One region of the Cytobacillus sp. Hm23 genome, then DNA from elsewhere that is predicted to be linked to it. Evidence: riboswitches for the same ligand, from Rfam matches in the RefSeq annotation. Region 1 holds a riboswitch; each other region holds the start of a gene.
What was found. A riboswitch is a leader RNA that binds a small molecule or an ion and turns the genes downstream of it on or off. The one in region 1 is predicted to bind thiamine pyrophosphate.

Region 1 (4,838 bases):
TGGCGTGATTCCAGGGACAATTGTATAGCTAATTCCATAGCTTCCAACACAAGCACCATATATCCAAGGAATTTCATATTTTTGCGAAATATCATTTATTAGCAATCTCGTATCGAAATTATCGGTTGCATCAAGGATGAGATCTACTCCTAAAACCAACTCTTCCATTTCTCGTACAGACACATCTGCAACATGTGCATTAATTTCTACATGTGAATTTATCGCTTGTAATCGGCCTTTTGCTGCAACAGCCTTAGGTATTCTCTCTTGTGCATCTATTTCACTATAAAGTTGTTGTCTTTGTAAATTGCTCCATTCAACATAATCTCTATCAACGATTGTTAATTTTCCAACCCCTGCTCGCACGAGGGCTTCAGCATTGCCTGTTCCTAATGCTCCAGCCCCAATAATGAGTACATGCTTGTTAGAGATTTTTTGTTGACCTGTTTCGCCAATCGGTAAAAATAATTGTTGTCGTGAATAACGTTCACTCAACCAATGCTCATTCCTTCCATCGGACTGCTAGCAGTAGCATATCGTTTTTTTGGTATACGCCCCGCCTCATACCCTAACCGTCCTGCATCAATCGCCAGCTTCATTGCTTGTGCCATCTTAACCGGGTCATTTGCACCAGATATTGCTGTATTCAACAATACGCCGTCAGCACCTAACTCCATTGCTAAGCTTGCATCTGTCGGACTACCGATTCCTGCATCTACGATTACTGGAACCGTAGCCTGTTCAATAATAAAGCTTAAATTTAACGGATTAATAATACCTTGTCCAGAGCCGATCGGTGATGCACCTGGCATAATTGCATGACAGCCTAACTCCTGTAATTTCCTTGCTAGTACGACATCATCAGACGTATAAGGCAAGACAATAAAGCCTTCCTCAAGTAATTGTTCAGATGCTTTAAACGTTTCTATTGGATCTGGTAGCAACGTTTTTGAATCTCCAATTACTTCTACTTTTATCATATCACAAAGACCAGAAGCTTTTGCTAGCTTTGCAATACGAACAGCTTCTTCAGCCGTTGCTGCGCCAGCCGTATTTGGTAATAACTTATATTTACTAACGTCTAACTGTTCTAAAAAATTAGGTTGACTTTTTTCATAAATATTCATTCTTCGAACTGCAAAAGTTAACACCTCTGTATTCGATACATCAACAGCTTCCTTTTGTACCTCAAAACTAGAATATTTACCTGTTCCTAAAAATAAACGTGATGAAAATTCATATGGTCCAATTTTTAACATATTAACCTCCTCCTACAAAATGTACAATCTCAATTTTGTCATTATCATTTACTTGTGTATCTTTATGATCCTGCTTTTGTAAAATAGTAGAGTTTATTTCAACAATAACAATGTTATCCTCAAGCTCGAAGTGGTGGAGTACATCTGATATATTTTCTAAAGTATCAGGAACATCAACCCGATCACCATTAATAAATAACTTCATTCTCACACTCCTTTCTTTAACAACATTTGTCCAATCATAGATTGTTATTTTCTTATTTTCTAAAACCGTTGTTGATTTGCGTACAAAATCCAATCTGTTTCCGTAAGTTAGCTGTATATCTGAATAACAAAGCATACGGAAAAAAAACTACATTTAAAAAACAAAGCATTTAACGATCAATTCGAAAATGCTGCATTAACTCATGATCAAGGTCGATTCCTTCAACCAAATCAGCAGTAACACTGCCAGTTATAGGGGCTAGCAAAATCCCGTTACGATAATGCCCTGTAGCTATAATTAAGCCCTTCACATGTGGATGCTCCCCTAACAAAGGCATACCATCATACGTTTGAGGACGAATGCCTGACCATGCTTTTTCAAATTGAGTGTTGATGATTTCTGGTAAAATAATCGAAGCTTTTTCTATTAGACTACAAATGGAACCCGTAGATACTGTCGTATTGAATGTATTTGGGTACATTGTTGCTCCAATAATTATTCTTCCACCCTTTTTTGGAACTAGGTAACAATGGTGAGAAAAGATTGTTTGTGTTAACAAAGGTTTGTCAGTCTTGACAGATAAACATTCCCCTTTTACTGGATAGCTAGGCAATGACAACCCAGCTTGCTTGACAACCATGTCCGTCCAAGCCCCGCTAGCTACAATAATCCGTTCGGAATGGAATTCACCCTCGTTTGTAACAACACCTTGGATTTTATTGTTTTTTATGATTAATGAATAAACATTCGTTTCCTCTTTGATTGTAGCTCCTAACACCCTTGCTGCCCTAAAAAATGCAATCGTTAAATCATAAGCAGATACTTGACCATCTTTAGGTATACTCATAGCTCCTCTGACAATTGAAGACAGTGAAGGTTCATATGCTCTTACTTCTTCAGATGTTAAATATTCAGTTTGTTCCCCAATATTTTTTTGCAATTGAATAATGTGTTTTAATTGCTGCTCCTCTTCTTCACTTATTGCAATCTTGAGCATTCCTTTGTTCACATATCCAATATGGACGTTCGATTTGCTTTCTAATTCCTCGATCGTTGTAGGAAACATGCTCCTGCTTTTTTTAGCTAATTGAAATAGTGGCCCATCCTCAGTTAATTCCGCTTGAGCTGCTAACATCCCTGCAGCAGCACCAGAAGATTTACTACCTAATTGATCTTTCTCAATGACCAGCACATGGTGCCCTCGCTTTGCTAGATGATAAGCGATTGAGCCACCATTTATGCCCCCACCAATAACGATGGCATCATACGTTTTCTTCATGTAATCATCTCTTTCGATAACATTTTTGAATAATCTTTTATTGCTTCTATAGGCGTTTGGGCTAATAATACGCCTGACAATACTGCCACTCCATCTACTCCCCTATCTATCAGTTCAGGAATATGAAATGGTTTAATTCCTCCAATGGCAATTAAAGGTATCGATAGCTGTTTTTTAAATTCTTTGACACTATCAACCCCTTTAGCTATCACTCCTTTTTTAGAGGAGGTAGGATAAATATGACCATACATCACATAGTCAGCCCCTTGCAGTTCTGCTTCAACAGCCTCTTCTAATGAATGAACAGACTTCCCTATGCGAAGCTTTGGAAATACCCTTTTAACATCGCCTACTGATAAGCTATGATATGCTAGCTGAACACCACCTACTTCAGCAACTGAAGCAACATCAATTCGGTCATTTATGACTATTTTATTAAGTGGTACACTTTGTTGTATTAGTTGATTGATCGTTTGATATAAGTCTCTCGCTGACATTTGTTTTTCACGTAAGTGTATAGCATTTGCAAAAGGATGAATCTCACTAATAATCGAAACAAACGTGTTGATTGATTGTGTCCCAGTTGAAATAATATGTAGCTCTTTGTTTGCCATAAGACCTCCTTGTAAATTAATTTAATCAAGTATTTGAGCTTATTTTTTCAGCTCTAGACATTACTCACTAATAAACAGTCGCACTTATAAAGATGAGGGATGTACCAACTTTAAATTTACTCAGCAATCCAAACGGCTCATCGATATTGAGAATTACCCACATACTATAATTAGTGCCCTATCTCAAAAGACGCGATCGTCAAATAGGAAAATAACAATATTGAGATGTACATGTAACCTGCAACAGTCATAAACATAAGCAACTAAAAAACCCACTCTTGCGTAAGAGTGGGTTTACATGTATCGAATGCATGAATATTTGACGTTATTAATCCAATTCATGAATAATATGTCTCATACCTAATTCATAAATTAAGCATGAAGGCAAAGTCATTATCACATGTTGTCCACTTCCCTACGCTGGTGTCAGCCAGATCAGGTTCAAAGGGTCTGGAAACAAGATTCCATCTCAGTCTTCAATCAGACTCCCCTAGTGTTAATATATTTAGTTAGACTATCTCATAGTTCACTACAAAGTTTCCGAAGAGAGCCTTTAGTTATTTCTTTTCATAGTATAACACATGTACTAGATTTCTCAATTAATATATATGACAGTTAAGTGAATAACATGACTCTCAGCTTTTTACAAGTTATAAAATTTTTTATAGTCTTTCGAGAAAAAGAGATGTCCTGAACTTTAGTTCATAAACCCTCATGAAACTGTGCTAATTTATTAAAAGCAACAATTTGACGAAATAAACAAACTATTCAACTACTACAGCTGTTCCGAATGCAATGATTTCAGAGGCACCTGTCATAACATTAGAGGTTTCTAAGCGTAAACATATAATAGCATTCGCCCCTTTACTTTTTGCATCTTCTACCATCCTGCTAATCGCCCGCTGCCGAGCCTCATTCATGACTTCTGTATATTCTTTAATTTCTCCTCCAACAAGTGTCTTAAGACCTGCCATGATATCTTTACCAATATGCTTCGTTTGCACAGTATTTCCTTTAACAAATCCTATTAATTGTTTAATCTCTTTCCCTGGGACAAAATCAGTAGTTACTAAGATCATCTTGATCTTCCTCCTTTTTCTCTTTTAAACGTTCAATAAATAACAAAGTAAATAACAACAAAAAAATTACAAATGCGCTACCTAAAAGAAGTAGAGCTATTTTCATATTGATAAATAGGTAGACATATCCGAGAAGTTGAAAACAAACAATAATGAAAACTAACACATACTTTGTTGTTGTAATCAAATTGTCACCACCTCATAGCGCATAAACTCTAAATAAAATCCCAATCAAACATAGTACGCACAAACCTATAAAAAAGTTCAAATAAATATTTAGTGTCAATCCCCCAATGTTTTCATGCTGTGAAATCGTTGGGAATAGAAAAGGCTACAAACCATTCGTTTATAGCCTACTCAACGTGTTATTCTATTACTTGAATTGTTTCTTCTATATGGTCA
Region 2 (4,838 bases), on a different contig from region 1:
TCAAGTAACTTTTGATCTTGTATGCATAAGATAATTGTAAAAAATTAAGGTGATGGTGTAATGTGACAAATAATATAAACCAGACCATCGTAGAAGAAAAATGGTATCATCCTGTAAATAAAACGGAAGCTGCTGTTTTTGCGAATGAACTATTAAACGAGGAAGTAAAGGTTGTAACGAAGTATGGAAAGATTTTTGAGGGTATCATTGAAAATACTAATGCGAGAAATCTATATTTGCTTACTCCACTGTTTACGTCTAATGGTGTGAATAACTATGAACAAAAGCCGAACCATGATAGCAGTAATTTCGGATTCCTCTCTGCCTTATTTAGCAAACCAGAACCTTTTGCTCAAATAATCATTCCACTTATATATGTAACAGCGTATGGAGCAAAGGTAAATAAAGATAAGACACCTTAAATATAGGCTCTGTTCGTGAGACTGTTTTCGCATGCTTTTCGTTCTAATATGTAAGCACGTTTAAACCTAGCGTTCGAAGTATCTTTTCTATTTTTACAATTTTTGAGGCTTCATAAGCCTCTTCATACTGTCCATTTTTTTCACGTTAACTGGAGTTTATTTGTTATAGTCTAAGGAAGATCTCCGAACGTTAGAATAATCGTATTTTGCTCTTATTAGGAAAAGCAACAATTAGTGCTAATACATCCTAAAATATATGATCATACTTATGGAAATAGAAAAAACGATTTAATATTTTATAACGCTAACCTCAATTGGTTAGCGTTATTATTATTTCTTTTCGAAGTTAGAAATGTTGCACATGATCAAGATTTAATGATATAGATCAACATTTAGATGATTCCATGTATTGTGGCAAATTGAATGTATGTTAATATGAGTAATTATACTAACAATTTCCTGAATTGAATATATATGATAGGATGGAGGTTTTTTATGAGGTTATTATTTTCATCATTACAATGGATGATTTTTATAATTACAACAAGTGTTGTGGCTCCTATAGTTATTGGAAATTCCTTTGGGTTACCCCAAGCAGAAATCGCTACATTACTACAAAGAACTTTATTCGTTTTAGGTCTTTCAGGTCTATTACAAGCAGTATTAGGTCATCGTTTACCGATTATGGAAGGTCCAGCAGGATTATGGTGGGGTGTGTTTATCGTTTATGCAAGTATTGTTGAAGCTGGAAATCTTGGTACATATGAGGGTTTACAACAGCTTGAAATGGGGATGATACTAAGCGGAGTTTTATTTATCTTATTAGCCATTTTTAAATTGATCAATCATTTGAAGAAGCTGTTTACTCCAATTGTCACTGGAACTTATTTATTATTATTAGTTGCACAACTAAGTGGTTCATTTATGAACGGTATTTTTGGAGTAGGGTATAAACAAGATTCAGTAGACTTTTCAGTTGCTATTCCTGCGGTTTGTGTTTTAATTATCACGATATTATTGGCAAAAAGTCGTGTCCCATTTCTTCGAAGATATTCTGTATTACTAAGTTTACTCATTGGATCACTGCTGTTTGCTGTGCTTCGGCTAGGAAAAAGTATTCCGCCAACTACAAATGGTATTTCAGTACCACAGATTTTTGCTTGGGGAATGCCACAATTTAATAGCGGTATGATTATTACTTCCATTATGATAGGCTTACTATTATTAACAAATATGCTAGCCTCGATTTATGTTGTAGAAAAAGAGCTACAAGAACATACAAAAAATTATGAAGCTGTAAACTACAATAAAGCCAGCTTTGTTATGGGGATAATCCAATGGTTAAGTGGTATTTTTTCTGCAATAGGCAGTGTACCAATTTCTGGATCAGCGGGATTTATTGCAATGACCAAAATAATTAATCGCTTACCATTTATTTTAGGAAATGTATTTATTATATTACTTAGTTTCATTCCAATGTTTACTACATATGCTGCTATGATTCCCGAACCAGTCGGCTATGCAATTTTATTCTACCCATTTACTATCATGATTGGTTTAGCTTTAAAAGATTACCAATCTACACAATTAGGAGATAGAGAATATTTTATTATCGGGTTTTCATTATTGGTTGGCATTGGTTTATTGTTTATTCCTGGACAAGCAATAAATGAACTTCCATCTATGTTAAGACCAATTATAAATAACGGATTAGTAGTAGGTACAGTTATATGTATTACTTTAGATCAAGTTATAAAAAAACAAACTTCCGTGTCATATTAATTTATATCATCTTGGATAAAAGGGAAAATATTGAAGTAAGTATGTAGGAATCTTTTGCTTGTGGAAATAATAAAAGTATAGTAAGGTTGTATGTGAAATTAAATATCGCTTACCACTAGGGGTGCAAATCACGTTTGCTGAGAGGGGCTTTGCTGCCTTAACCCTTATACCTGATCTAGTTAATGCTAGCGTAGGGAAGTGGATTGATGACAAACATATTGGATAATACTTTCCAATTCGTCTAATTCCACTCTATTGTAGAGTGGTTTTTGTTTTCTAATGACTTTATAACAAAGCTATTTATTCATGAACTTTTACTATTTATTATAAACATGTTTTGTTATATACGAAAACAAAGACAAGGATAGGCAATATGCTGTCAAGAAATTTTCCACTTCATCTTTTGTATCATAAGGGTGACTTACTCTTAGTGAAGCGAATGTTATAAAAGAAGGGTGGAATTTATCATGAAGTTTTCCAAAAAAATTAGAGAAGAAGCAGACCAAATTTGGCAGAAGAGCTTTGATCATCCATTTGTGAAAGAGCTTGCAGATGGGACATTATCATTGGATCGCTTTCGCTATTATGTTCTACAAGATTCTTATTACTTAAGTCATTTTGCAAGAGTGCAAACATTAGCAGCATCACAAGCAACTGATCTAAAAATAGTGAGCCAAATGGCATCTCACGCGATCGGTACGAATGAAGCTGAGTTATCTCTTCATAAGAACTTTATGGTTCAGCTAGGTATCACCGAAGAAGAAAAAGCTAATTTTAAACCAGCACCAACAGCATATGCATACACTTCTCATATGTATCGTGCAGCACATACTGGGCATATAGGCGACACGATTGCTGCTTTGTTACCATGCTACTGGTTATATTATGAGATTGGAGAGCAGCTTGTTCATGCAAATCCAACTGAACCTATATACCAACAATGGATTCAAACATATGGTGGTGATTGGTTCCGCAAATTAGTTGAAGAAGTCATCGATTTGCTTGATGACATTGCTGATCAAGTAACAGAAGCTGATAGAGAAAAAATGCAGGAGCACTTTATCATTAGTAGTCAATATGAACTAATGTTTTGGGAGATGGCATATACACAAGAAACCTGGCCTGTTTCAGCAATGTCAACATCCAAATAAAGCATGTTAGACAGGTGGGAAAATCTTGCTGAGGTCTCTTATCTAATATAAAACGATGACAATCGCAAAAATTTCGTTTTTGGCTTGTAATTTTGGAAAACAACTTAGAGCGTTTTTGATTGATATTAAAGATAGGAGGAAATAACTATGAACAAAGGTTTAAAATTAACTGATATTTTAGTTACAATAGTCATTGCAATCGTATTTGGAATCGTATACAAATTATGGGGAACATTCTATGAAACGATAGGCGCATTTGGGTTACAAGTAGATCAGCTTGCATATGGAATGTGGTTTATAGCAGCAACTGTTGCCTTTTTGGTTATTCGTAAAGCTGGTGTGGCAATTATTGCTGAAATGGCAGCTGCATCGGGTGAATTTATCATGGGATCTGAATACGGATTAGAAGTAATGCTATATGGGTTGTTACAAGGATTAGCTGCAGAACTAATATTTGCAGCAGCACGTTATAAACGCTATGATATCTTAATTGCTTCACTTGCAGGTGCTGCATCAGCAGTAGCATCAATAGGGATGGATTATTACAAAGGGTATATTGGTGATCTAGCAGCTTGGAATTTAACATTATTCATTGGATTCCGAGTAATCAGTGGGATTATAATAGCTGGTGTTTTTGCATATTATCTCGTTAAGGCTTTGGAAGCAACTGGTGTTACAAATTTAGTTCGTCCTGCATCAAAAGAAGACTATGATGCGTTGGATAAGTAGTTGAGGTGTTATACATGCAAGAAATCACAAGTGTGAAAAATTTACGCTTAAAGTTTACTGGGAGTGCATCTTTATTATTTAAAGATGTCTCCTCTTCTTTTTATGAAGGGGAAAAAGTATTAATTCTAGGCCCTTCGGGATGCGGTAAATCTACGCTTTTGCAAGTGTTATCAGGAATCATTCCAAATTCGATTGAAGTACCTATTAAAGCTGATGAAATTATTACACCGGAATCTTGGGGATATGTTTTTCAAGATCCAGACACGCAATTTTGTATGCCTTTCGTTGATGAAGAAATTGCATTTGTGTTGGAAAATTTGAGGGTTAAGCGGAAGGATATGCCCGAAAAAATTCGCGAATATGTAAATATGGTAAAGCTTGAAGTAGATGACCTCCATACATCAATACAAACGTTATCAGGAGGAATGAAGCAACGCTTAGCGATTGCTTCAGTGATGGCCCTTCAACCTGAAGTTTTATTTTTAGATGAGCCGACGGCTATGCTTGACCCAAAAGGGACGAAACAAATATGGGATACGATAAAAGATGTGAGCCGTGACAAAACGGTTATCGTCGTTGAACATAATATTGACCATGTATTAGATTTTATCGAACGAATTATTTTGTTTAATGAACATGGAGAAATCGTGGCAGATGGTCCTAAAGAGTATGTGCTGTCTACATATAAACAAGAGCTAATTGACCAAGGTATATGGTATCCTGATGCCTGGCATGACTATATTGACAGAACAAC
Region 3 (4,838 bases), on a different contig from region 1:
TCAATACGGGGCTTATAGCCTAGCGGGACATCATGACCTAAATCCACTATCTCTTGTTTTGTTATTGATTTTCTATCTCCTTTTTTCATACGGTCCCAAAAACTTAACAGGTGGGTAGCTTCTAGCAGAAAGATCTGCTCATTTTTAGTAAATCGTAAAATGACAAAACACAATCCATTATGATTTATTACATCACGCATATGTTTAATTTGATGGTCGTGAAAGTTTTGCAAAGGGAATGATGTTTTGTTTCTAGTTTCTTTAGCTTCAAAATCTATATACCTACCTTTGTAAATACCATTATAGTCAGTAGTTGAAGCTTGCTTAAAATACGCTTCTTTAATAACAGCAGCACTTCTTTTCGGATAGTCAACTTGTACGATTTGAACTGGCGTTGGCTTTTTGTGAATAACCGCTATATTGTGTAGTAAATAATAATTATTAGAGTCATTAATATCCTCTTCCAAAGTCATACCACGATTACTGTATGAAGCTTTTTTAGCGGTATTAGTATCTTTATTTTGATTTTCTTTATATAATTTACCATTCGGATAGCGAATCACTGATTCATCCTCCTCACCTAACTTCACCAACTATCATAACAAATAATAAAACTACATTGTAACGATTTTAACAAAGTGTCATCATAATGATGTTAAAAAAAAAGTATAGGTGTTTTTTTAAGTTATGGCAAGTGATAAACTTCTTGTTACACGTTATTTAGCCTCAAACAATTAGACGAATGAACGTATAAAAATGTTACAAATATAATTTTTGAGTGAGGTAAACTATTGGAGAGTGTACTATGAGGACATGTATTTGAGGTGATTCACACGTAATATATTAAGATGAGGGAAGGCTAGCCCTCATCTCTTAGTTTCAAGTTAAGTAGCAGGTTTATTAGGGCCTTCTAGTTTTGGGTTACCATATCCCGTTGCTTTCTGTTTATTTTCTCGCGTATTTTGCTGCTGTTTGTTTTTATTTTTGGCCAACTAAAACACCTCCTAACAATTAGTGTAAACAATCCTGCTATTTTCATGCGAACTGCGTTGTCGAATTGTTGCAAATATAAAATTGTCGACTTTCTTTGTTGAATTACTTCTAGTTTTGTCAATCGTGGAGGTGTAGAGCTTAACATCACGAAACTATAACGTATAAGTCAAAGGAAGATATGTTTAGTTCAATGATTGTAAGTAAGTTAAATATACTGACGAGGAGGAAGAAAATAAATGGAATTGACCAATAAAGAATTGCAGAATTCGGTGTTTGATGAATTGCTTGACTATCTTGAATTAATAGATCAAAAGCTAGTTAATCATGTTGAAGAACACATAGGTATATATGTTGAGCAACAACAAAGGAATATTAAAACTATATCAAATAACCTTCATAAAATAGAAAATATATATGACCATAACATCATCGACATTGCACTCTAATCCCACAAAGAAATTCAGCAAAAGATACCCTCGCTATCCTTTCAATCAATCCATTGAATTGATATAATAATACTGGAAACTTAAGTAGATTAATTGGAGAAAATAATATGGAAAATTACGAAAAATTAATAAAATTAACAAATATGTTAAAGACATTTAATAATAAATGCATAGATATACTGGAGCAAAGAAAAGAGCTTACTCATGTTGAAGTTGATTTTTATCGTGAGGTATATCCGTTTGCTAATGAAGTTAATAAAATTCTTGATATGTGGAAAATCAGTGCTTTGCAATGGATTAATGAACAAAACCCTAAATATATTTATCCATTGCAAATTGAATCGACTATTGAAAATTTACAAACATTGTCTGTTCAAGCTTTTTATAATGAAGGTAAGGGGAAGCGTTTGTTAAACCTTCATCAATCAGTTGATTATTTATTGAATGCGATGATAAGTGAACTTAAAGAAAAATAATAATAAATTGTATAATTTCTTTTTTCTCTATTCACAACAATATTAATTGTGTTATAGTATTAACGATAACAACATATGTTCACTACTAGGGGGGTCCAATAGCTTGGACTGAGAGAAGAGCGCGGTAAAGTTCTTTGACTCTTAGAACCTGATCTGGCTCATACCAGCGTAGGGAAGTAGAATTCGACCAGCTTATTATTACTTTAGCTATGTCATAAATTACTTTCAACAAAAGGGTTCTCAATTTTGAGAACCCTTTTTTAGTTGGTATGGGTTAGCAATTTCATAAGATAGTTGGAAGATGTATACTTCATTCAGACCGACTATCTGACAGTTGATTCATTCATATTATTGAGGAGGAATTTTCAATGACAAAAGAAAGTATTGCACAAAATATGACATTTCCTTGTAGCAAGAAGGTTTATGTACAAGGGCACCAAGCTGGCGTAAAAGTTCCGATGAGAGAAATTGAGCTTCACCCTACTAGTGGCACTTTTGGCGAGGAAGAAAATGAACCTGTGAGAGTATACGATACGAGTGGACCGTATACAGACGTTGCATATGCTGTCGACATACGAAAAGGTCTTCCAAAGCTACGAGATGACTGGATTAATAAACGAAATGATGTAGAACAGTATGAAGGCCGTGAAATACAGCCAGAGGATAATGGATATTTAGAATCAGATCCTCGTTCAAATCTTGAACAATTTCCACATATTAACAAGCAGCCTCTACGAGCAAAAAGTGGCGGATGCGTTACACAATTGCATTATGCAAGAAAGGGTATAATAACCCCTGAAATGGAATTTATTGCTATACGTGAAAATATGAGCCCAGAGTTTGTACGAGATGAAGTAGCTAGTGGACGTGCGATCATTCCAGCAAATATTAATCATCCAGAAAGTGAACCGATGATTATAGGTAAAAACTTCCACGTGAAAATTAATGCGAATATTGGCAATTCGGCCGTCTCGTCATCCATCGATGAGGAAGTAGAAAAAATGACATGGGCTATTCGTTGGGGTGCAGATACGATGATGGACTTGTCTACAGGGAAAAATATACATACAACGAGAGAATGGATAATTAGAAATGCACCAGTTCCAGTCGGTACAGTTCCTATTTATCAAGCGCTTGAAAAAGTAAATGGCATTGCGGAAGACTTAACGTGGGAAGTATATCGTGACACATTAATTGAGCAGGCTGAACAAGGTGTAGATTACTTTACGATTCATGCAGGGGTACTTTTGAGATATATACCAATGACTGCAAAGCGTACTACAGGAATTGTTTCTAGAGGTGGTTCCATTTTAGCGCAGTGGTGTTTAGCACATCATGAAGAAAACTTTCTATATACTCATTTTGAAGATATTTGTGAAATCTTAAAAACATATGATATATCAGTTTCTTTAGGAGATGGTCTCCGTCCAGGTTCCATTGCTGATGCGAATGATGAAGCGCAGTTTGCTGAATTGGAAACATTGGGTGAATTAACGAAAATTGCTTGGAAGCATGATGTTCAAGTGATGATTGAAGGACCTGGTCATGTTCCGATGCACCTTATAAAAGAAAATGTGGATAAACAACAAGAAGTTTGTCACGATGCGCCATTTTACACACTAGGACCATTAACGACAGACATTGCACCTGGCTATGATCATATTACTTCTGCAATAGGTGCTGCAATGATAGGCTGGTTTGGAACGGCGATGCTATGCTATGTAACACCTAAAGAACACCTAGGCTTACCGAACAAAGAAGATGTTCGCGAAGGAGTTATTGCTTACAAAATTGCTGCCCATGCAGCAGATCTTGCGAAAGGACATCCTGGTGCTCAAAATCGAGATGATGCACTTTCTAAGGCACGCTTTGAGTTTAGGTGGCACGATCAATTTAACCTTTCGTTAGACCCAGAGCGAGCACGTGAATATCACGATGAAACATTGCCTGCCGAAGGTGCTAAAACAGCCCATTTTTGCTCAATGTGTGGGCCTAAGTTTTGTTCAATGAGAATATCTCAAGATATTCGAGATATGGCAAAAGACCAAGGTAAAAATGAGTCTGTAGTGATAGAAGAAGGAATGAAGCAAAAGGCAGAGGAATTTACGCAAACAGGCTCTAATATATACGGCTAAATCTTCTATATAGTGAGAAGTAGGCGAATAGCGCTTACTTCTCATTTGTTTTTACTATGAACTTTCATTAACAGACTATTTCTAACAAAACTTATTCTTTTTCCACGTGAATTGAAACTGGACGATCTTTCCTCGTAGCTACTGTTTCGATTGCAAATTCTGCTTCTTCTTTATGTTTTGCTGCTACATTTTGTCCGAATTTATGTTTGGTGTTTTTATAACCTTTCCGTTTATGATTAAAATGCTTACCACGACCCATCCTTAATTCCTCCTATGTATAGTTTTCCATCTTTATTACTATTGGGTAAAAAGGCGATAAATATAACTTTTATTCAAAATAAAATGGAATTTAATGATAAAATAAGATCAAACTTCATTAATATCCATAAAAAGAAAAAAATGAAAATATTTCCTATGGATCTTTTGAACTGATCTCTATAAGTGGGATATATTTTAATGATGTTAAGAAAAGTGTATTTTTAACTTGAACGTATTAACTGGAATGGAGTGGTGAGGTGAAAAAAGAATGGTTAATTATTCTATCGGGGCCGATCATTATTTTAATAACTGTTGGAGTGATTCTAACTATCAATTTATACAAGGATTTTAAAGAAAGCGGGTTTTCAACATGGAGCCACACGTGGATTCCACTAGAATCATTAAGAGATAATGACGCATTCCATTTGTCATATGGCATGAAATGGAATGGTGTAGGTAGTCCAATTATAAAAGAAATTACAATAATAAAAAGTGATGGTACAGCATTAAATGAGAGTGATAGATTATCA

Region 2: linked by a shared signal. The riboswitch ahead of tenA (thiaminase II) and the one ahead of tenI (thiazole tautomerase TenI) in region 1 are both predicted to bind thiamine pyrophosphate.
Region 3: linked by a shared signal. The riboswitch ahead of thiC (phosphomethylpyrimidine synthase ThiC) and the one ahead of tenI (thiazole tautomerase TenI) in region 1 are both predicted to bind thiamine pyrophosphate.

What each region holds. Positions count from the first base shown of each region.
Region 1 is NZ_JBPXRQ010000070.1:8,178-13,015, forward strand. It holds gene ACSVDA_RS23800 (thiazole biosynthesis adenylyltransferase ThiF) at 1-495, opposite strand, end outside; gene ACSVDA_RS23805 (thiazole synthase) at 492-1,259, opposite strand; gene thiS (sulfur carrier protein ThiS) at 1,261-1,599, opposite strand; gene thiO (glycine oxidase ThiO) at 1,634-2,743, opposite strand; gene tenI (thiazole tautomerase TenI) at 2,740-3,357, opposite strand; TPP riboswitch at 3,753-3,859, opposite strand; gene ACSVDA_RS23825 (YbjQ family protein) at 4,122-4,436, opposite strand; gene ACSVDA_RS23830 (hypothetical protein) at 4,417-4,623, opposite strand; gene ACSVDA_RS23835 (FixH family protein) at 4,802-4,838, opposite strand, start outside.
Region 2 is NZ_JBPXRQ010000064.1:2,838-7,675, reverse strand. It holds gene ACSVDA_RS23345 (hypothetical protein) at 63-422, shown strand; gene ACSVDA_RS23340 (purine/pyrimidine permease) at 918-2,204, shown strand; TPP riboswitch at 2,312-2,418, shown strand; gene tenA (thiaminase II) at 2,672-3,355, shown strand; gene ACSVDA_RS23330 (ECF transporter S component) at 3,503-4,084, shown strand; gene ACSVDA_RS23325 (ABC transporter ATP-binding protein) at 4,099-4,838, shown strand, end outside.
Region 3 is NZ_JBPXRQ010000026.1:45,119-49,956, reverse strand. It holds gene recU (Holliday junction resolvase RecU) at 1-563, opposite strand, end outside; gene ACSVDA_RS16120 (hypothetical protein) at 1,230-1,439, shown strand; gene ACSVDA_RS16115 (DUF1798 family protein) at 1,547-1,915, shown strand; TPP riboswitch at 1,993-2,107, shown strand; gene thiC (phosphomethylpyrimidine synthase ThiC) at 2,284-4,050, shown strand; gene ACSVDA_RS16105 (hypothetical protein) at 4,142-4,309, opposite strand; gene ACSVDA_RS16100 (hypothetical protein) at 4,566-4,838, shown strand, end outside.